3 regions of the Micromonospora rhizosphaerae genome follow, and region 2 is predicted to be linked to each of the others. Evidence: riboswitches for the same ligand, from Rfam matches in the RefSeq annotation. Region 2 holds a riboswitch; each other region holds the start of a gene.

Region 1 (6,799 bases), 5.0 Mb from region 2:
GGTCACCTACCAGGCCGACGTGCTGATCGCGACCGAGGACGAGGTGGTGACCGTGGCCCGGCAGTGGCCCGCCACCACCGTGCGCAACCACACCCGGTTCAAGGACGAGCCGGCCGGCGTGGTCCGGATCGACGTCGAGATCACCCTCTCCGCACCGGCGCCCCTGTTCGGGTACGCCTTCCGGCAGGCCCGGGCCGCCCATCTGGGGCTCGCCACCCGGCTCGGCGCGGCCCTCGAGCGCGGCCCGGACGCCGCGAGCTGAGCCGGCGGTGGTCGCTCAGGGCCGACCCGCGGCCACGGGCCGCCGGTTCCCACCGGCCCGGACCCGGCGGCGACCCCACGGCTTGTAGGTGGAGAGCACGGTGGCCACGATCAGCACGCTGGTGGAGACCATCGGCGGGATCACCAGGTCGAGCCGGTCGCGGGTGGTCACCGCCGGACCCAGCTCGCCGAGCCCACGCACGGTCGGCATCAGCAGCAGCAGGACCAGGCCGAGCATGACGGTGGTGAGCACGAGTTTGACCAGCACCCAACGCCAACGCAGCAGCCCCCACGGGGTGAGCAGCGCGGTCGCCACCCCGACCAGCCAGACCACCACGCTCAGCGGCGCGAAGAGGTAGGTGACGACGAGTCCCGCCGCCGGGTAGACCACCGCGGGATCGGCGCCGCGCAGCCCGACGATGCCCAGGGTGAGCAGCACCAGGTCCGCGCCGAGCCAGCCGAGCGAGGTGACCAGGTGCAGGGTCAGCAGGGCCTTGCGGGCGGCGGGGGAGAGTCGGCTCATGACCCCGATGCTCGTCCGCCGACACCGCCGCGTCGTGGCACCGGCGGCGACATCCCGCGTACGTCCAGGGGCGTAGTCCGTGTCGGGTGGCCTGCCGGATCGGGCGGGCCACCGACGCGGGGGTCAGTAGACCGAGACGTGCACGTGGTTGGTGTGGTCGCTGGACGGGTCGCCGTTGCCGCCGCTGTACGCCTTCCACCCGCTGCTCGGCAGCCAGATCTGCTTGAACCAGATCACGTAGAGCACGGCCAGCGGGTCGGCGTTGCGGACGAAGTACGCCGCCAGGTTGTCACCGTAGGTCCGGTCGCCGCCGGAGGCCACTCCGCCGAAGCCGTCCTGCTGCGCCGCGAAGTCGCAGGCCCTGCCCTTCGGGTGCTCGCCCGACCCGCTCGGTCGGTAGCAGGAGACGTACCGGGTGAAGCCCGCCGCCTTGGCCTCCTGCAGCGCGTGCAGCATGCGCGGGGTGATGCAGCCGTCCGCCGGGGTCGGGTCGTTCACGCTGCACGACTCCGGCGGCCAGGAGCCGTCGGCGTTGCGCGGGGCCGGATCGGCGTTGGCGGTGGACGTACCCCGGGTGGCGCCGCCGGCGGCCCGGTTGTTGGCCACCTGCAGCGCGCGTTCGGCCTGCTGCTTGCGCTTGGCCATCACGGCGACCTGCTTGCGCTGTTGCTGGATCTCGACGTTCAGCGCGGTCCGGGTCCGGGTGGCCTGGTCCCGGGTCTCGACCAGGTCGCGCAGCGCTCGGTCCTCGTTGGCGGCGACCTGGTCCAGCGCGGCCGCGCGGTCCATGAAGCCTTCCGGCGTGGCGCTGTTGAGCAGGGCCGACGCCGCGCTGAGCCGCCCGGTCCGGTACGCGACCCCGGCGATCTCACCGACCTTGGCGGCCCGGACGTTCAGCTCGGCCTCGATCGTCTTGAGCTGGCCGGTGAGCTGCTGCTGCCGGCTGACCGAGCGGGCCAACGCCGCCTTCGCCTCCAGCCAGCCCTTGCTGGCCGCCTCGAGCTGGGCCCGCAGCTCCGGGGTGCCGCCCTCGTCGTCGCCACCGGGAGCGGGGGCGAGCAGGCCGGTCGGGGGAGCCGCCACGGCGGTGCCGACCGGCGCGGCTGCGACGCCGAGGGCGAGCGCCGCGACGAGCAGGGCCGCCAATCGGGCGGCCGTCCGTCGTACGGGTGCCACTGATGGCATTCAGGTGTCCTTCCGTCAGCCGCCGACCGGGTTAGCTGACGGGTTCGGGACGGAAGATCCCTACCGCGCTGAGGCGGATGCACCCCACGAACGTGGTTCCCCGGCTCGCCGCAGGCGGGCGATTAGGCGACGGCCACCGCAGGCGCCGGAGGGCGCCGCTCGGCGGAGGCCGCGACCGAGCCTACCGGCGCGAGACCGGACGAAACCGGCATTGATGGACAACAACCACGCAGATTTAAGTTTGCCCTAATTACCACTCGACGGCGCTACAGGACCCGGGCGACGCTCCGGGCTCGATCTGCAACGTGGCGTGATCGATCTGGAAGTCCTCGTGCAGGGCCGTCCGCGCGGCGGCCAGCACCTCGCCCAGATCCGCCCCGGGAGCGATGGTGAGGTGGGCCGAGGCCACCTCCATCCCGGAGGTCAGCGTCCAGACGTGCAGGTCGTGCACCTCGGCGACGCCGGGCACCGCGGCCAGCCGGTCGTGCACCGCGGTCACCTGGAGGTGCTCCGGGGCGGCCTGCACCAGGATGCGGACGGCGGCCCGCCCCAGCCGCCAGGTGCGGGGCAGGATGAACAGCCCGATCGCAACGGCCACCAGCGGGTCGACCCACCACCAGTCGGTGAGCGCGATGATCAGCGCCGCGGCGATCACCCCGAGCGAGCCGAGCAGGTCGCCCAGCACCTCCAGGTAGGCCCCGCGCAGGTTGATGCTCACCTGCGCGCCGCCGCGCAGCAGGGCGAAGGCGGCGAGGTTGGCCAGCAGGCCGAGCAGCGCCACCGCGAGCATCGGCCCGGCCAGCACCTCCGGTGGCTGACCGAACCGGCGTACCGCCTCGATCAGCACGTAGACCGCGACGCCGCCGAGCAGCACCGCGTTGGCCAGCGCGGCCAGCACCTCCAGTCGGTAGAGCCCGAAGGTGCGCTGGGGGTCGGTGTCGGCGCGCCGGGTCGCGGTGATCGCGGCGAGCGCCATGCCGATGCCCAGCACGTCGGTGAACATGTGCCCGGCGTCGGAGAGCAGGGCCAGCGAGCCGGTCGCGAACGCGGTCGCTGCCTCGACCAGCATCAGGGCGGTGAGCAGCCCGAAGGCGCCCCAGAGCCGGCCACGGTGGCGCTGTGCGGCGTTGGTGACCGAGCCGTGGTGCCCATGACCTGCGCCCACGCCCACACCCTCCGTCCTTCGCCCGGGCCCGATCCAATCTATGTTCACATCGCTATATATGCAAGTGATTGCCCGCTGCCCACCCGGCCCAGGCCCCCGATCAGGTGACCGGGTCGATCGTGGTGAGGCGCTGGGTGGCGCGGGAGAGGGCCACGTAGAGGGTCCGCACCCCGGACCCCGGATCGGCCCGGATCTCGCTCGGCGCGACCAGCACGACGCCGTCGTACTCCATGCCCTTGGCCTGCAGGCTCGTCACCACCTGGAGCCGGGAGCCGCCCAGTTCGCCCAGCCAGCCGGCCACCTCGTCCCGACGCGGCACCGGCGTGATCACGCCGACCGTCCCCTCGACCTCGCCGAGCAGGGTGCCCGCCGCCTCGACCGTGGCCGCGGGCAGCTCGGCCGCCGGCACGGTCCGCTCGACGGGTGCCACACCGGTGGAGCGGACCGCGGTGGGCAGCGGCAGCTCGGGGTAGAGCCGGCGGATCTCCGCCGCCGCGACCGCGAAGATCTCCGCCGAGTTGCGGTAGTTGGTGGTCAGCGTGAACTGGTGCCGGCGGCGCCGGCCGAGGGCCTGGTCCCGGGCCCGGGTCAGCTCCTCCGCGTCGCCGGTCCAGGCGGTCTGCGCCGGATCCCCCACCACCGTCCAGGACGCCAGCCGGCCCCGCCGGCCGATCATCCGCCACTGCATCGGCGACACGTCCTGCGCCTCGTCGACCACCACGTGCGCGTACTCGCGGTAGTCCGCCGGCCGCTCCCGCGCCGCGGCCCGGGCCGCGCGCTGCCGGTCGGCGAAGGTGCTCAGCTCGCGAACGCCACCGGCGAGCTGGAACGGGTCGCGCCTGGGCTTCGCCCGCTGCACCGGCTTGCCCAGCAGCGCGTCCAACTCGTCCAGCAGCGCGATGTCGGCGATGGTCAGCCCCTCGGTGTCCAGGCTCCGGTACGCGGCGGAGAGCAGCCGGATCTCGCTGCCGGCGAGGATGCCGCCCGCGTACCGGCGTAGCCGGTCGGGGCGGGTCAGCCAGCCGAGCACGTGCCGAGGGTGCAGCCGGGGCCACCACGCCTTGAGAAACTCCCGGAACTCGGGCCGCTCGATGATCTCGTCCTCGAAGGCGCGCTGCTCCGGCAGCCGGCCGACGCGCAGCTGGCGGGCCTGTGCGTACAGCGCCGAGAGGACGGCGTCGAAGGCGGCGCGGCGCACCTCATTGCGGCGCGCGCCCCTCGGCAGTGCCCGGTCCCGGATGCCGTCGAGCTCCCGGCGCTCCAGCCGGAGCAGCTCGCCGCGGTAGAGCAGGCGCAGCTCCTCCGGCGAGTCCGGCACCGCGTCCCGGACCGCGCGCTCCAGCACCCGGCGCATCCGCAGCGACCCCTTCACCGCCGCCACCTCGGGCGGGTCGGTCCGGGTGGCGGACATGCCGGGGAAGAGCGAGCCGAGCGAGTGCAGGGTGGCGTTCTCCTCACCGAGCGAGGGGAGCACCGAGGCGATGTACTGGACGAAGACGGTGGACGGGCCGACCACCAGGATCCCGCCGCCGGCGTACCGGTTGCGGTCGGAGTAGAGCAGGTACGCGGCCCGGTGCAGGGCCACCGCGGTCTTGCCGGTGCCCGGGCCGCCGGAGACGATCGTGACTCCGGAGCCGGGGGAGCGGATCGCCTGGTCCTGCTCGCGCTGGATGGTGGCAACGATGTCGCGCATGCCCCGGCCGGTGGCGCGGGACAGGGTGGCCAGCAGCGCCCCGTCGCCGACCACCGCCATGTCCGGCGGCGCTGCGGCGGGATCGAGCAGGTCGTCCTCGATCCGGGTCACCTTCTCGGCGGAGGACTGGATGGTGCGTCGCCGCACCACGCCCAACGGCTCGGCCGGCGTCGCCTGGTAGAAGGCGGCGGCGGCCGGTGCCCGCCAGTCCACCACCAACGTCTCGGCGTTCTCGCCGCGCACCCCGAGCCGTCCCACGTGCAGCACCTGACCCGCACTCAGGTCGAGCCGGCCGAAGACCAGCCCCTCGTGCTCGGCCTCCAGCACGTGCCGGCGCTGCGCCGCGTGGAAGACCATCGCGTCCCGTTCGACCAGCGCCCCGAAGTTGCCGACCCGGGCCAGCCGGTAGCCCTCCCGCTCGGCGTCGGCGGCCGACCGACGCAGTTCGGCCAGGCGGGCGTACACCCGGTCGAGATGCCGCTGTTCGACGGCGATCTCGCGGTCCAGGGTGGTCTGGTCGGTCAACGGGGTGGCTCCTGTGGTCACGGCGGTGGGGCATGACGCGCTGAATGAGGGTACGGGCCAGCACGTCAGCCCTCGCGAGGGCCATGCCGGTTCCCGGAACACCCCGTCCCGGTTGCCCGTTATCCGGCCGTTCCCACCCCGGCAGCCGGTGCGTCCCCGGTCCCGGTGCGGGCGCCGCCCAGGCCGGGCCGCTCCAGCACCTGCCGGAGCACCCCGGTCAGCGCCGCGTTGACCTCGTCCGGCCGTTCCATCATCAGCATGTGCCCGGCGCCCGGGCAGACGGTCAGCTCGGTGGTCGGCAGCGCCGCAGCGATCGACTCCGCGCACGGCGGCGGGGTGAGCCGGTCCCGGTCGCCGACCAGCGCGGCGGCCGGTAGGTGGGCCAGCTCGGCGAGGGTGTCCAGCCGGTGCTGGGCCCCGATGGAGGCGCGGAACCCGCCGATCGAGCGCAGCGAGGCACGGGCCACCGCGGAGGTGACCAGCCGGATGTCGGCCGCTTCGGAGCGGTCCCCGAAGAGCATCCAGCGGATGCTGGGTCGCAACGCGCGCAGCAGCGCCCGGGGCGGGCGCCAGGACCCGCACCGGGCCAGCACCCCGGCGCCGGTGGTCTCGGCGAGCCGGATCAACCGGGCGATCCGCGGCGACAGCCCGTAGACGGTGTGCGTGTGCCCCTCGGCGGTGGTGGAAACGAAGACCAGGCCGGTGGTGCGGGCGGCGAAGTGCGCCGGGTGGCGGTGGGCGTACTCCATCACGGTCATCCCACCCATCGAGTGCCCGACGAGCACCACCCGACCGGTCGGGGCGACCTCGTCGACCACCGCGGCCAGGTCGTCGCCGAGCTGGGCCAGGGTGGCCGTGCGCAGCGGCATGCAGCTGGACCGGCCGTGCCCCCGGGCGTCGTAGCTGACCACGCGGACCCGGTCGCCGAAGCGTTCCCGCAGGTGGGCGAGCTGATGGTGCCAGGCCCGCCCGTCCAGCGTCCAGCCGTGCAGCAGGATCACGGTGACTTCGGCGTCGCGCGGCCCGGTCGCCTCGACGTGCAGGCGTACGTCGTCGGGAAGCCGTAGCTCCAGGTGCTCCGGCATCGCCGCCTCCCCCAGGCCGCCCGGTGTCGCTTCACACCGGGTTAACCCGGCGGTAACACCGGCTACCCATCATGACAACACGCCAATCGTGGTGGTGAGAAGATTCGCAACCGGCGCCCGCGGCGTCGGATCGGCGACCAGGCTGGTGGGCATGTCCTCGCCTCGGCGGATGTCGGCCGGCCGCACGCCCCGTACGGCCCTCGCCGAGCTGCTCGCCGGAAACCGCCGCTTCGTCAGCGGTCAGCCCGTGCACGGCCACGACGTGACCGCCGCGGCGGCCGTCGCCTCCGGCGACCAGGAGCCGTACGCCGTGCTGCTCGGCTGTATCGACTCGCGGGTCCCGCTGGAGGCGATCTTCGACC
Region 2 (6,799 bases):
GACCGTTACTGCATCGACGTGCTGACCCAGATCTCCGCGATCCAGGCCGCCCTCGACAAGGTCGGCCTCGGCCTGCTGGACGGGCACGCCCGGCACTGCATGCACGAGGGCGCCGCCGAGGGGCGCGCCGACGAGATGGCCACCGAGATGATGGCCGCAGTCGGCCGGCTGATGAAGCGCGGCTGACCACCGGCAGCCCGGGCCCGCGTCGCGGGCCCGGGCACCGGCGCGCCGGCCTCAGAGCCGGGCGAGGATCTTGTTCATGGTGTCGATCTCACCCTGCTGAGCGGTGATGATCTGCTGGGCCATCGCCTTGGCGTCCGGGTTGACGCCCTTGGCCACCTCGTCCTTCGCCATGGTGATCGCGCCCTCGTGGTGGGCGATCATCATGGTCAGGAACTGCTTGTCGAAGTCGGTGCCGGACGCCGCCTCCAGCTTGGCCATGTCGGCGTCGGACATCATGCCGGGCATGCCGTGCGCCATCCCCGGCATCCCGTGACCGGTGCCGGCCGACGGGGCCGGCCGGCCCCAGGCGGCGAGCCAGCCGGTCATGGTGGCGATCTCCGGCGCCTGGGCCGCCTTGATCTGCCCGGCCAGCTTCTTGACCTCCGGGTCGGCGGCCCGGGTATCGGCCAGCTCGGCCATCCGCACGGCCTGCCGGTGGTGCGGGATCATCATCTGGGCGAACATCACGTCGGCGTCCCCGAAGGACGCGGAGGCGCCCGCGGAGGGCGCGCCGGTGCCGCCCATGCCCGGCATGTCGTGGCCGGAGCCGGACGTCGAGTGGTCGGAACCGCCGCAGGCGCCCAGCGCGAGCGCGGCGACGGCCGTCACGCCGGCCAGGGCGGCACGACGCGCGATGATGCGAGTGAACACGAAGAAGACCTTTCGGTGTCGGAACGTGCGCAGACGGGATTCAGGACGCGGGTGACCGGACGTTTGCCGTCCACCCGCGCCGGGGCGTCCTATCTGCGCAGCACCGACGCCGTCGCCAGGCGCAGTCCGAACGGCCGGGGCGGCGGGGCCCGCGGCCCCGCCGCGAGCCGGAGCGCCCCGCGGAGGGCCGGCCCGACCACGCGCGACCGGGCCCGCAGCAGCACGGCGACCAGCAGCGCCACCGCGAACGCGCCCAGCACGGCCAGGCAGACGGTCCAACCGGACGGGTCGTCGCCGAGGTCGCCCAGCGGCAGCACAGCGGCGTGCCGGCAGTCGTCGGCCGCACAGCCGTCGGTCATCCCGACCTCGTCCGGCGCGGCGGCCGGCCGGGCGCCGTGCTGCGCCTCCGCGTGGCCCGCCGAATGCCCGCCGGGCGCGTGCGCGCCGTGGCCGAGGGTGTGCATGGCGGCCAGCCCGACCAGGGTGCTGAGCAGCAGCAGGAGCCGGACCCACCGCCCGGTCGACACCGCCGCCTGCACACCCACGCCACCACGCTAGCCCGCCCGCCGTACGGGCCGGGCCCGGTCCCGACGTTAGGTGCGAATCGCCGCTGCCACGGCCCGCGTCGCCTGCGACCGCGAGCCGTGCTCGCTACCATTCCGGCGACGACCCTCCGGCCACCGCCTCACCGCGGCGCCTCCCGGCCCGGTGAACCGACCGGCCCGGTGACACGTACCCGCCTGAGAATCGTTGGGAGACTCACCTTGGGCGCCGACCATTCCCGTCCCGCTCCGTCCGCCCCACCCCGGGTACGACGGATCCTCCTCGCGACCGTGGTCCCGCTGTTCGTGATCACCGTGCTGGCCACGCTGGTGCTCTGGCCTCGGGACACCCCGGAGCCGGAGCAGGGCCCCGACGTGCCCCGCTACCACGGCACGGTCACCCGGGTGCTGACCGAGCCCTGCCCGCCCGCGGCGGAGGTGCCCGAGGGCACCCCGGGCGGGTCGCGGGGGCCCTGCGGGACGGTCACCGTCAAGGTCGAGCAGGGCCCGGACGCCGGCCGCCAGGTGGAGGCCCCCGTCCCCGCCGGCCCCGGCGCGCCCACCGTGCAGGTCGGCGACAAGATCATCCTGGTGGAGCTGGTCGACCCGGCCGACCCCGCGGCGAAGAGCTACAACATCGCCGAGCACCAGCGAGGCAAGCAGCTGTTCTGGCTGGCCGCGCTCTTCGCCGTCGCCATCGTCGCGTTCGGCCGCTGGCGCGGGCTGGCCGCGCTGGCCGGCCTGGCCGCGAGCTTCGCCATCCTGCTGGGCTTCGTGTTGCCGGGTATCGGCGCCGGGCAACCGCCGCTGCTGGTGGCGATCGTCGGCTCGGCGCTGATCATGTTCGTGGTGCTCTACCTGACCCACGGGATCACCGCGCAGACCTCGGTGGCGGTCCTCGGTACCCTGGGCAGCCTGGTGCTGACCGGGGTCCTCGGCACCCTGGCCACCGCCGCCACCCACCTGACCGGGTTCGGCAGCGAGGACGCCACCACGCTGTCGATGTTCCAGCGCGACGTCGACCTGCACGGGCTCCTGCTGGCCGGGATCATCATCGGTTCGCTCGGCGTGCTGGACGACGTGACGGTCACCCAGGCGGCCACCGTCACCGAGCTGGCGCACGCGAACCCGGGGCTGTCCCGGGTGCAGCTCTACCGGGCGGCCACCCGCGTCGGCCGGGCACACATCGCCTCCACGGTCAACACCATCGTGCTCGCGTACGCGGGCGCCTCGCTCCCCCTGCTGCTCCTGCTCGTCGCCGACTCGCGCGCGGTGAGCGAGATCCTCACCACCGAGTTCATGGCCCAGGAGATCGTCCGGAGCGCCGTGGCCACCCTCGGACTGATCGCCGCCGTACCGCTCACCACCGGTCTGGCCGCCCTGGTGACCACCGCCGGTCGGGGCGGGGTCGTGGCCGACCGGCCGACGGCGCCGACCTCCCGGCCCCCTGCGGACCGGGACGACGCGCTGGAAGCGCTCAGCGGCCGGGCAGGAAACCCGCCCCCGCCCGCCCCCGCCCGGTGGCCCGGACCGGAAACGAGCACGGACGTCGCATGGTGACACTCCGCAGCGTGACCGCTCAGGTCGAACGCGACGCCGGTCACGAAGCACCATGGCGAAATCACGCCTTTGGTCGGCTTCCCGACGTAGCTCGCGGGGAGGACTCTCGGGTAACCTCGCTGCCGGTCACCGCCGAAGGCGCGCAGCGGCGCCTGCGGTGCCGCCGCCCAATCGCCGCACGGCGAGCCGGGGAACCAGGTACCTGGGGTGAATCCGCGCCAGCGGTAGGGGCCACTTCCGTCCCGAACCCGGCAGCTAACCCGGTCGGCGGTCGACGGAAGGGAACACTGTGACGCCACCCCTGCGCCGCTGGTTGACACCCGTGGTGGCAGTGCTCACCGCGTTCGCCATCGTCACCGGCCCCACCCCGGCGACCGCGGCGCCCTCGACCCCCACCCCCTCCGGGCACGGGGAGGACAACGACCCTCCACTGATCACCGACGTCATCGAGGCCGCCAACCGCGGCTACGTCCAAGCCAAGGCGAAGCTGGCGAAGTCCAAGCAGCGCCAGCTCCAGCTGGCGCTCGAGGTGAACGCGGCGCAGAACCAGCTGGAGGCCCTCCGCCCGCAGGTCAACCAGATCGCGGCGCAGTCCTACCGGACCGGCCGGATCGGGCCGGTGACCATGCTGCTGGAGAGCAACACCCCGGACTCGTTCGTCCTGCGCGCGGCCGCGCTCGACGAGCTGAACATGGTCAACGCACAGAAGCTCGCCGAGGTGAACGCGGCCAAGCGGCGCGCCGAGCAGGCCAAGCTGGCGGTCGAGGCCGAGCTGCGCGAGCAGCAGAAGCTGACCAACGAGATGGCCCGCAAGAAGCGCGACGCGGAGAAGTCCCTCGCCCTGGTCGGCGGGCTGGGCTTCACCGGCGGCCTGGTCTCGGCCACTTCGCCGGTCGCCCGGATCGGCCCCGGCCGGACGGCCGACGGGGACTGGCGTCCCCAGTCGTGCAGCGAGAACGACCCCACCACCTCCGGCTGCGTCACCCCGCGCACGCTGCACATGTACAAGGAGGTCAGGCGGGTCGGCTTCAACCGCTTCGCCGGCTGTTACCGGCCCAGTGGCCCCTGGGAGCACCCGAAGGGTCGCGCCTGCGACTGGTCGTTGCAGAAGAGCGGGTTCGCCCCCTGGCACAACAACGACACGCGCATGTACGGCAACAACCTCGCCGCCTTCGTGATCCGCAACGCGGACCGGCTCGGCGTCTACTACGTGATCTGGAATCGGCAGATCTGGTTCCCGGCGACCGGCTGGAGGTCGTACAGCGGGCCGTCGAACCACACGGACCACGTGCACGTGTCGATGCTCTGACCGACGGCGTACCCGATCGAGGGGCCGTCCCGCCGACGCGCGGGACGGCCCCTCGTCCGTCCGGGGGTGTGGTGGCCGCGGTCAGCCGGCGACGGCGGCGGATCGGTCGGCCGGCGCGGCCGGGCCGGGCAGCGTCGCGGTCCGGCCGCCGGCCGGCACGGTGGCCACCGTCCGCACCTCGCCGGCGCTGAGCCGGTACGACATGCCGACCACCGCGCACCGCCCGGCGGCCACCTGCTCGGCGAGCACGGTGGAGTTGGCCAGCAACGCCTCGACGGTCTGGGCGATGTGGATGTCGACGATGCCGTCGATCTCCTCGACGCCCTCCTCGGCCGCCCGGCGCAGGCTGGGCACGACAGCGTCCACCACCGCCCCAAGGTGACCGGCGGGGGGCGTGCCGGTGGCCACCGCCTCCCGGGCGGCCTGCACCGCCCCGCACGAGTCGTGCCCGAGCACCACCACCAGCGGCGTGCCGAGCACCGTCACGGCGTACTCGACGCTGCCGAGCACCTCCGGGCCGACCGTGTGACCGGCGGTGCGGACCACGAAGAGGTCACCGAGGCCGCGGTCGAAGATGATCTCGGCGGCCAGGCGCGAGTCGGAGCAGCCGACCATCACCGCGAAGGGGTGCTGCCCGTCCGCGACCGCCGCCCGGTGTCCGGCGTCCTGGTTGGGGTGGCGCGGGACGCCGGTGACGAAGCGCCGGTTCCCGGCGTGCAGCTCGGCGAGCGCCTGCTCCGGAGTGGTCGGGGTCATCCCCTCACCTCGTCCCTCACGCGAAACGACCTGGTCAACCCGGCCGGCAGCGGAGGCGGCCGCGCCACTCACCGTCACACGAAGCCCAAGGCACGTCAAGATTTACGTGATATACATTTCATGCTTCGGATGCCCATGTGGTCGAGCCGAGCCGCGCCGGGCATCGCCGACACGGCCCGGAACCGTCGGCGCGAGGGGACGGCCGGAAACCCGACAGGTGGTCATACGATGACGGACATGGCGACGACAGCAGGCGAGAACGGGAGCAGCCGGAACTGGACGTTTCTCACCAACCACGGGCACGTGCTGCTCGCCATCGCCCGCAACCCCACCACCCGACTGCGTGACGTCGCCGACGAGGTGGGGGTGACCGAGCGGGCCGCCCAGGCGATCGTCGCCGACCTCGAGGCCGGCGGCTACCTGCGCCGGACCCGGGTGGGCCGGCGCAACGAGTACACGATCAACCCGAGCGGTCACTTCCGCCACCCCGCGGAAGCCGACCAGCAGGTGGGCGCCCTGCTCGCTCTCTTCACCGGCGAGCCGATCGGCAACTCCACGGTCAACTCCTGACGCTGGCCGGGCCGGACCGGTCCGCCGCCCGGCGCTGACCGCGCGCCTCCGGCCATCGGCCCGCGGAACCCCGGCATCGGCGACGGCCGATCTGACCCGGCGCTCCCGTCACCGCACGGCCGGCCAGGCGACGGTGAACGCCCCTACGCCACGCCGTCTGGTTCGGTGCAACGGAAGCGGCCGACGGTGAGCAAAGGGGTGCGGTCCCGAAAGCGTCTGTCCACACCGCTGCGTGGGCGGCGTCACGCCGACCAGTGTGGTCAAGAGCCTGCACGAGGCGGATCGGACCGATAGGTTGAAGTGGTGCAGTTCGAAGCGCTCGCCCCACATTTCTGGGCGGCGATGCTGCGCACCCTGCGGAAGCTGACCCGCCTGGCGGTCACCGCCCTGGTGCTCGCCGTCGGTCTCGGCGCCGTGGCAACCCCTCCGACCACCACCGCCCTCCGGCCGGCCGTCGTGACGAGTCGGGTGGCCGAGCTGCGCGTCGACCGGAGTCCGGTCAGCGAGCGCGCCGGCCACGCCCCGACCGAGCCGGTGTCCGGGGCCCCGATGGGGCGGACGGGCCGAGGTGAGCTCCGTCCCCGGCCGACGACCGCGGTCCCGGTGGCCCTCGCCGACCCGGGCCGGGACGCCGCCGGCCGACGCGGTCCCCCGCGGGTCTGATCCGGCCGGCCGCCAGCGCGCCGCCCGGATGATTCCCCGCCGGCCCGATGGGGTACGGCCTTGCGGACCGCTCCGCATCACCGTCGCGTCGCGCGAACCCCGCCCGTCGACCGGGCCACGACCGTCCGATCCGAACGCTCCATCACGAGGTGCTGGTGATACAGACCGTCTTCTCCACCGTCCTGCCCGACGTACCCCAGGCCGCCGGGATCTGGCTGGCCCTGCTCGCCGTTGCCGCGTTCGCCGTCGCCGGGCTGATCGTCTTCCCGGCCCGGTTCCGGTCGGTGTTCGGCGACCGGATCAGCGAGGCCGCCATGCCGAGCAGCCTGGAGCTGGCCGAGGAGGACCGGGAGCGGGCCCGCTACGCGCAGGAGGTGGCGGTGGCCGCGAAACGCGCGGCGAACACCGCGGAGCGGCGCCGGGCCGAGTGGCTGGCCGCCCAGGAGGAGGTCGAGGAGGCGTGGCGGGCGTACGAGGCGGCCGAGCAGGACGTTCGCCGGCTGACGGCCGCCGCCGCACTGCC
Region 3 (6,799 bases), 460 kb from region 2:
GCTGTGGGTCGTCTGCCTCGACCTTCCCTCTCTCGAGGCGCCCGCGGTCGGTTGCAAAGGAGTCGGTGCCGGTGGCAACCATGCCCCTCCATCGTCACGCCCCGAGTCAGCCGCGCGTCCGACCGGTCGGTGTGCGCCGGGTCGTACATCGTCTGCTCACCCTGGTCGCGGCCGTCGCGGTCGGTGCCGGGCTCGTGGCCGCTCCGGCGCACGCAGCGCCCTCGGTGGACGAGATCGACGCGATGATCGACAAGCAGTGGGAGAAGCTCGAGCCCACCATCGAGGACTACAACAAGATCCGCGCCCAGCTCAAGGCCAACCAGAAGAGGTCGGCGGACCTGCAGAAGAAGATCGCGCCCCTCGAGCTGGAGTCGGCGCTCGCCCTGAACCGGGTCGGCGACATCGCCGCCCACTACTACAAGGATGGCCCGTCGCAGGAGATCGGCGCCCTGCTGGTGACCACCAGGCCCGGCACGCTCGCCGAGCAGCTCACCATGCTCGACCGGCTCGCGGCCGAGCAGCACAAGCAGGTCGCCGGCGTGCTCGCCATCCGCGACAAGTACAACCGGCAGAAGCGGAAGCTGGACGAGCTGATCGCCACCCAGAAGAAGCAGCAGGCCGAGCTGGCGGCGAAGAAGAACGCGATCAACGCCGAGATCAAGCGGCTGACCGCCATGCTGCCGAAGACCTCGGTGCGGGTCGAGGGCTGCCCCGCCATCGACGGCGTGGTCAGCTCCGCCGCGCGGATCGCGATCAGGACCGCCTGCGCCCAGGTCGGCGACCCGTACGTCTGGGGTGCCGACGGCCCGGACTCGTTCGACTGCTCCGGCCTCACCCAGTACGCCTACAAGGCGGCCGGCATCTACCTGACGCACCACACCGGCGACCAGTGGAACGAGGGGCGGGCCGTCTCCCGCTCCGACGCCCGTCCGGGTGACCTGGTGTTCTTCTACAGCGACCTGCACCACATGGGCCTCTATCTGGGCAACGGCCTGATGGTGCACGCGCCCCGGACCGGCAAGCCGGTCCAGGTGTCGAAGATCAGTTACATGCCGGTGGCCGGCTTCCGCCGCGTCACCTGATCCCGGCCGCCACGACGATGAAGGCCCCCGGTCGCTCGACCGGGGGCCTTCGTCCTGTGGACCGGTGACTACTGCGGCGCGCCCACCGAGGCCGGCAGGATCTGTACGTCGTCCAGGTTCCCGTTCCGGTCAATAGCTTACCGGTTAATGATGTTGCGTGAAGGAAACCTTCAGAGGGCGTGGAAAGTGCGTACGGAGTGTCATGGCGTCGCGAGTTGCGGATCGATAACGACCGTCTCTACTCTGATTCATCGTCGACCGGTAGCAGCACCGCCCACCCGGGCGGTGACGGTCCGACACCGCCGAGTCGCCTCCGGGCGAGCCGGGGACCCAGGTACCTGGGGTGAATCCGCAGCAGTGCGGTAGGGCGGCTCCCTTCTCGCCCGAACCCGTCAGCTAACCCGGTAGGCGGTCAGCGAAGAAGGAGTACGGAGCCCGGTGGCACATCATGCCCCGTGGCCACCGTCGGTCCGGTCGATCGACCGGGTCGCGGCTGCGCCGCGTTCATGCTGGTCCCGCTTCACCACCGCCCTCGCCGCCCTGGCCGGCATCGCCGTCATCCTGACCGGCGGCGCCACGGCGGCCCATGCCGAGCCGTCGATCGCCGAGATCGAGCGCCAGATCGACCAGGACTGGAACAAGCTCGAGCCGATCATCGAGCAGCACAACGCCGCACGTCAGGACCTCGCCCGCAAGCGGAAGCAGGCGGACGTGCTCGCCAAGCAGATCGCGCCGCTGCAGCTTCAGGTTGACCTCGCCATGGGCCAGGTCGGTGGCCTCGCCGCCGAGGCGTACAAGGGTGAGAGCGTCTCGACGGTGAACGCGCTGCTGGGCAGCCGGTCGCCGAGTGACGTGGTCACGGGCCTCGAACTGCTCGACCGGTTCGCTCACCGGCAGCAGCAGCAGGTACAGAACGTCCTCGACCTGCGCAACCAGCTGGCCGCCAAGAAGAAGCCGCTGGACGAGATGATCGCCCAGCTCACCCGCACCGAGGCCCAGCTGGCGGCGAAGAAGAAGCAGATCAACGCCGAGATCGACCGGCTGCAGAAGCTCCGGCTCAAGGTGTACGGCAGCGGCGGCGCCGGTCCGCTGCGGCCCGCCCCCTGCCCCTCGGAATACGTCTCCGGCCCCGGCGGCATCGCGGCGAAGTTCGCCTGCGCCCAGATCGGCAAGCCGTACGTCTGGGGAGCCGACGGTCCGGACTCGTACGACTGCTCCGGCCTGACCATGGCCGCCTGGGCCAAGGCCGGCGTCTCACTGCCGCACAACGCCCGGCAGCAGCGGGCGGTGACCGCCCGGGTGAGTCGGGCCGACCTGCGCGTCGGCGACCTGGTCTTCTACTACAGCGACCTGCACCACGTGGGGATGTACGTCGGCAACGGCTGGGTGGTGCACGCCTCCCAGGCCGGCGTGCCGATCAAGATGAAGCGCATCGACGACGGCCCGATCAACAGCTACGGCCACCCGAGCTGAGGTGCAAGCAGGGGTCCCCTCTTAACGTCTCATGCCGAGGAAGGGGCCCCTGCTAACGCGTGCCGGGGTCAGCGGGTTGGCCAGGTGCGCCAGTTCTGCCAGGAGCGGCTCGGTGTCGGCCCGCGCTGCCCCTGGTAGCGCGACCCGTAGATGGCGGAGCCGTACGGGTGCTCGGCCGGCGAGGAGAGCCGGAAGATGCAGAGCTGGCCGATCTTCATCCCCGGCCAGAGGGTGATCGGCAGGTTCGCCACGTTGGAGAGCTCCAGCGTGACGTGCCCGGAGAAGCCCGGGTCGATGAAGCCGGCGGTGGAATGGGTGAGCAGCCCGAGCCGGCCCAGGCTGGACTTGCCCTCCAAGCGACCCGCGAGCTGGTCGCCGAGCGAGATCACCTCGAGCGTCGAGGCGAGCACGAACTCGCCCGGGTGCAGCACGAACGCTTCGCCCTCCGGCACCTCGACCATCGAGGTCAGGTCGTCCTGCTGCACGGCGGGGTCGATGTGCGTGTAGAGGTGGTTGTTGAAGACCCGGAAGAGCCTGTCCAGGCGTACGTCGATGCTGGACGGTTGCACCAGCATGGGTTCGAAGGGTTCCAACGCGAGCGTGCCCGCCTTGATCTCGCTGACGAGGTCCCGGTCGGAGAGCAGCATTCGCACACCATAGCGCGGTGCCGGATGCCCTCACCGGAGCGGATGACTTGGCGCGTCTCGCTCGCCTCTCGTACATATGTTCGATAGACTGTCCACATGGCTTCCTGGTCCGAATTCGCCGCCGACGAGCCCCGACTCGCTGACGAGATCCGCCTTCTCATGCAGCAGTACGGGCCGGGCTTCGGCTATCTCGCCACGGTCCGCCCGGACGGCGGCCCCCGGGTCCACCCGGTCTCCCCGGTCATCACCGATGAGGGGCTCTTCTGCTTCGTCATCGACTCGCCCAAGCGCCGCGACCTCGAACGCGACGGTCGGTACGCGCTGCACTCGTTCCCGCCCGAGGAGACCGACGACGAGGCGTACGTCGCCGGTCATGCCCGCCCGGTCACCGACCAGGCGCGGGTGGCGCGGGTGGCCGCGACCGGCCGGGCCGCGCCGCAGGTCGACTGGCGGCTTTTCGAGTTCACGGTCGACGTGGCGATGCTCGCCCGCCGTGACCAGGCCGGCCCGGCCAGCCAGGGAGGCCGCTCCGGTCGGCCGGCGGTGCAGGTGTGGCTCGATCCCCGCGCGGCCGCCCGAGCGACCCGGCCGTCGGCCGGGCCGGAGGGTCGGTTGCGCGGCCGGCACGGCTTCGACACCCGCCGACCCGCCGCCTGAGGCCGCAAGACGCCGGTGCCGGCCCCGTCGTCTGACGGAGCCGGCACCGGCTGCGGTACGTCGCGTTACGGCCGCGCGGTAGCCGTTCCACGCGGTCAGCATCCGGCTCGCCTGCCCAACGGTGAACTGGTGCATGCACGAGTCGTAGGTGTAGTCCATGAAGTTGGTGATCGGGTCGAGGCGGGGCGTGGTGCAGGTGTCCCGCCCCGCCGGGCACTCGAACGCGGGCGACGCCTCCGCCGGGGTGTCGTCGACGCGACGCTGGCGGCACGCCGGGTCAGCAGGTTGGGACGGAGTCCCATGGGCCCACCTCTTTCTGCCGGCGCGAACGGGGGACATGTCGCGCCGGGTCGGAGAACGTGTGGCAGACGTCACAGCCGATGAATCCATTTGAGAACGTCCATATATTGCCGCAGGGAAACTTTCTGTCACTTCGGCGCATGACGGTGACTCAAGATCGGGTCAGGCCGGGTTCCGTCGCAGGCGGAGCCGGGTGTGGGCGCGCCGGGGGTGCCTGGGTGCAGGGAGGCGGTGACGTCAGGTACAGTGGTGCCGCCTGCGGGTGTAGTTCAATGGCAGAACATCAGCTTCCCAAGCTGACAGTGCGGGTTCGATTCCCGTCACCCGCTCCACACGAAAGGCCCTGGCCAGGACGAGTCCCAGGCCGGGGCCTTCGGTTTGTGGGAAATCACCTTTCCGGTGCCGGGCCATCCACGGGCCATAGGCTGGCCACCCGATGCCAGTGGTGCGATCCGATTTTTCCGCAGGTCACACGCACTCATCGACCGCTGTCGGTGCCTGTCCTTCACGCGTGGCTGCATTCGAGAAAGCGCTCAGAGATGTGGCTCGGAGGGTCGTGACGGCGGGTGCTGAGGCGGAGCCGTCCGCACCGCTAACCGAGCGCCACGCGCGGCGATCGCGAGCAACAGTCAGGAGACCGCAGCCTTCACCAGCTCGACGACCTTCTTCTCTACCACGGGGCTCCACTTTTGGAGCGCGTAAGACACCGGCCACAGGTCCCCGTCGTCGAGGTTGGCCGCGTCCTGGAAGCCCAGGGTCGAGTACCGGTAGTTGAACTTGCCCGAGTCCTGGAAGAAGACGACGACCTTGCCGTCCGCGTTCGCGTAGGCGGGCATCCCGTACCAGGTCTTTGGCGACAGCTCCGGGGCGGTAGCGGTCACCGCCATATGCACGCGTTCGGCGAGCGCACGATCCTCCGGCGCCATCTCCGCGATCCTGTCTAGGACCGCCTGCAGCGCGTCGGCCTTCTTGGCACCCTTCTTGCCCTCGGCCCGCAGCTCGGCGGCGCGCTCCTTCATCGCGGCACGCTCCTCGGCGCTGAAGCCGTCGGACTCGGTCTTGGAATTCTTCGCGGGCATTTCCGGGCTGCCTTTCGACGCTCAAGGCTCGGCGCGGTGCCGGCCATCTTCAAGGAAGGCTAGGCCCGACGACACCCTGGCGCTTCTCGATTCCTGATCGGATCGGGGCCAGCCGAGGCGTATGAGTAGCGGCGCTCTTCACTGAGGGATCGGTCGGGTCTGCCGCGATCGGCGCGCTGAGGTGTCGCAGATCAACTGGCGGACGAATGTCGCGCAGCAGTCGACGGAGGACAAGGCGTCCACCGACGACACTGCCTGTTCGTCGACCTGTTCCCCAACGGCAAGCTCTGCCTCTGAGCCGCGGAGCTACGGTACGCGGACGAGGGAGGCGTAGGCGGCGCGCCCGACGGCCGCCTGGTCGGGTTCGATCGAGACGTAGACCCGTTCCGGCCAGGGCGCGCGCACGCTGGCCGTGGCCGGCGTCGGCTCGTCGCCGCAGGGCACCTGCAGGTCGGGGGAGTTGGGCGGGGGTGTGGGCCGGCTCCCGGCCGCGTTCGCGGTCGAGGTTCCGGCCCAGAAGCGCGCACGAAGCGTCCCTTCACCGACGCACAGGACCTCGAATACGTAGACGCCGGTCTTGTTCTCGCTGTACCCGGTGCCGCTGATGCCCTGGTCGCCGCGCAGGACGGGCCCCCCGCCGCTCATGATGATCGGCCCCTTGCCCTCACTCCTGGGCTTCCTGTTGTCCACGTCTTTGGTCCCGAGCGCGGCGGCCGCTGCGGACGCCAGGTCGTCGAGCTGGGCCGCGGACAGCGCCGACGGGGACGGCGAGGGGCTCGCTGCCGCTGGCGGCGGGGCGGATCGGTCGGCGTCGACCAGGTTCGCCACCGCGGCGCCGCCGGCCACCGCGAGCCCCACGCCGGCGGCGACCGCGGCCACGCCGGTGCGGCGGCGACGGCGTACCGCCCGCAGCGCCTCCGCGGCTCCCGGTGGGCGGATGTGCGTCAGCGCCTCGGCGCGCAGGAGGGCGAAGGCCTCCCGGGTCTGCTCCTCGGTGAGTTCCTCAGGCATGCGGTACCTCCGTGTGTGCGGGGCGGAGCCGCACGGCGAGCGTGGTGCGACCGCGGTGCAGCCATGACCTGACGGTGCCCTCGGGCACCCCCTCGCGGTCGGCGATCTCGGCGACCGGAAGGTCGGCGAGGTAGCGCAGCACCATCGCCCGGCGCTGAGCGGCCGGTAGCGAGGCCAGGGCCTCTACCAGCGCGATGCGGTCGGGTCCCGGCCCCTCGACGACCGGCTCACCGCGCTCCCGGAGGTGAAACGCCCGCATCGTGCGGATCCGCCGCCAGCGGCTGGTCGCGAGGTTCCAGGCGACCCGACGGACCCAGGCGGCGGGGTCGTCGTAGCCGGAGACCTGCCGCCACCGGGCGAGCGCCCAGCAGAACGCCTCCTGGACGACGTCCTGCGCCTCGTGCCGGTCGCCGAAGTAGGCGTAGACCTGCACGGTCAGGTCGGCGTAGTGCGCCGCGTAAAAGTCGTCGAAGTCCGTCATCGACGACTACACGCAGGGCCGGGTCACAACGTTGCGATCCTCCAGGACGAACTTGATTTCGCCGTCGCA

What was found. Region 2 has a riboswitch for cyclic di-AMP ahead of GA0070624_RS07095 (coiled-coil domain-containing protein). Riboswitches for the same ligand answer to the same signal wherever they lie in the genome.
Region 1: linked by a shared signal. The riboswitch ahead of GA0070624_RS30385 (coiled-coil domain-containing protein) and the one ahead of GA0070624_RS07095 (coiled-coil domain-containing protein) in region 2 are both predicted to bind cyclic di-AMP.
Region 3: linked by a shared signal. The riboswitch ahead of GA0070624_RS04805 (C40 family peptidase) and the one ahead of GA0070624_RS07095 (coiled-coil domain-containing protein) in region 2 are both predicted to bind cyclic di-AMP.

The regions. Positions count from the first base shown of each region.
Region 1 covers NZ_FMHV01000002.1:6,462,653-6,469,451, reverse strand. Annotated here, with positions in the region: gene GA0070624_RS30395 (SRPBCC family protein) at 1-262, shown strand, start outside; gene GA0070624_RS30390 (hypothetical protein) at 278-784, opposite strand; gene GA0070624_RS30385 (coiled-coil domain-containing protein) at 908-1,969, opposite strand; cyclic di-AMP (ydaO/yuaA leader) riboswitch at 1,974-2,108, opposite strand; gene GA0070624_RS30380 (cation diffusion facilitator family transporter) at 2,220-3,134, opposite strand; gene GA0070624_RS30375 (HelD family protein) at 3,235-5,352, opposite strand; gene GA0070624_RS30370 (alpha/beta fold hydrolase) at 5,472-6,437, opposite strand; gene GA0070624_RS30365 (carbonic anhydrase) at 6,589-6,799, shown strand, end outside.
Region 2 covers NZ_FMHV01000002.1:1,453,150-1,459,948, reverse strand. Annotated here, with positions in the region: gene GA0070624_RS07115 (metal-sensitive transcriptional regulator) at 1-186, shown strand, start outside; gene GA0070624_RS07110 (DUF305 domain-containing protein) at 238-876, opposite strand; gene GA0070624_RS07105 (DUF6153 family protein) at 966-1,421, opposite strand; gene GA0070624_RS07100 (YibE/F family protein) at 1,641-2,978, shown strand; cyclic di-AMP (ydaO/yuaA leader) riboswitch at 3,133-3,263, shown strand; gene GA0070624_RS07095 (coiled-coil domain-containing protein) at 3,268-4,287, shown strand; gene GA0070624_RS07090 (carbonic anhydrase) at 4,369-5,043, opposite strand; gene GA0070624_RS07085 (helix-turn-helix transcriptional regulator) at 5,272-5,613, shown strand; gene GA0070624_RS07080 (hypothetical protein) at 5,917-6,276, shown strand; gene GA0070624_RS07075 (hypothetical protein) at 6,435-6,799, shown strand, end outside.
Region 3 covers NZ_FMHV01000002.1:989,064-995,862, forward strand. Annotated here, with positions in the region: gene GA0070624_RS04800 (C40 family peptidase) at 66-1,082, shown strand; cyclic di-AMP (ydaO/yuaA leader) riboswitch at 1,373-1,508, shown strand; gene GA0070624_RS04805 (C40 family peptidase) at 1,521-2,555, shown strand; gene dcd (dCTP deaminase) at 2,624-3,202, opposite strand; gene GA0070624_RS04815 (pyridoxamine 5'-phosphate oxidase family protein) at 3,299-3,859, shown strand; partial or broken gene GA0070624_RS04820 (zinc metalloprotease) at 3,932-4,114, opposite strand; tRNA gene GA0070624_RS04825 (tRNA-Gly) at 4,418-4,491, shown strand; gene GA0070624_RS04830 (iron chaperone) at 4,789-5,238, opposite strand; gene GA0070624_RS04835 (hypothetical protein) at 5,545-6,249, opposite strand; gene GA0070624_RS04840 (RNA polymerase sigma factor) at 6,242-6,730, opposite strand.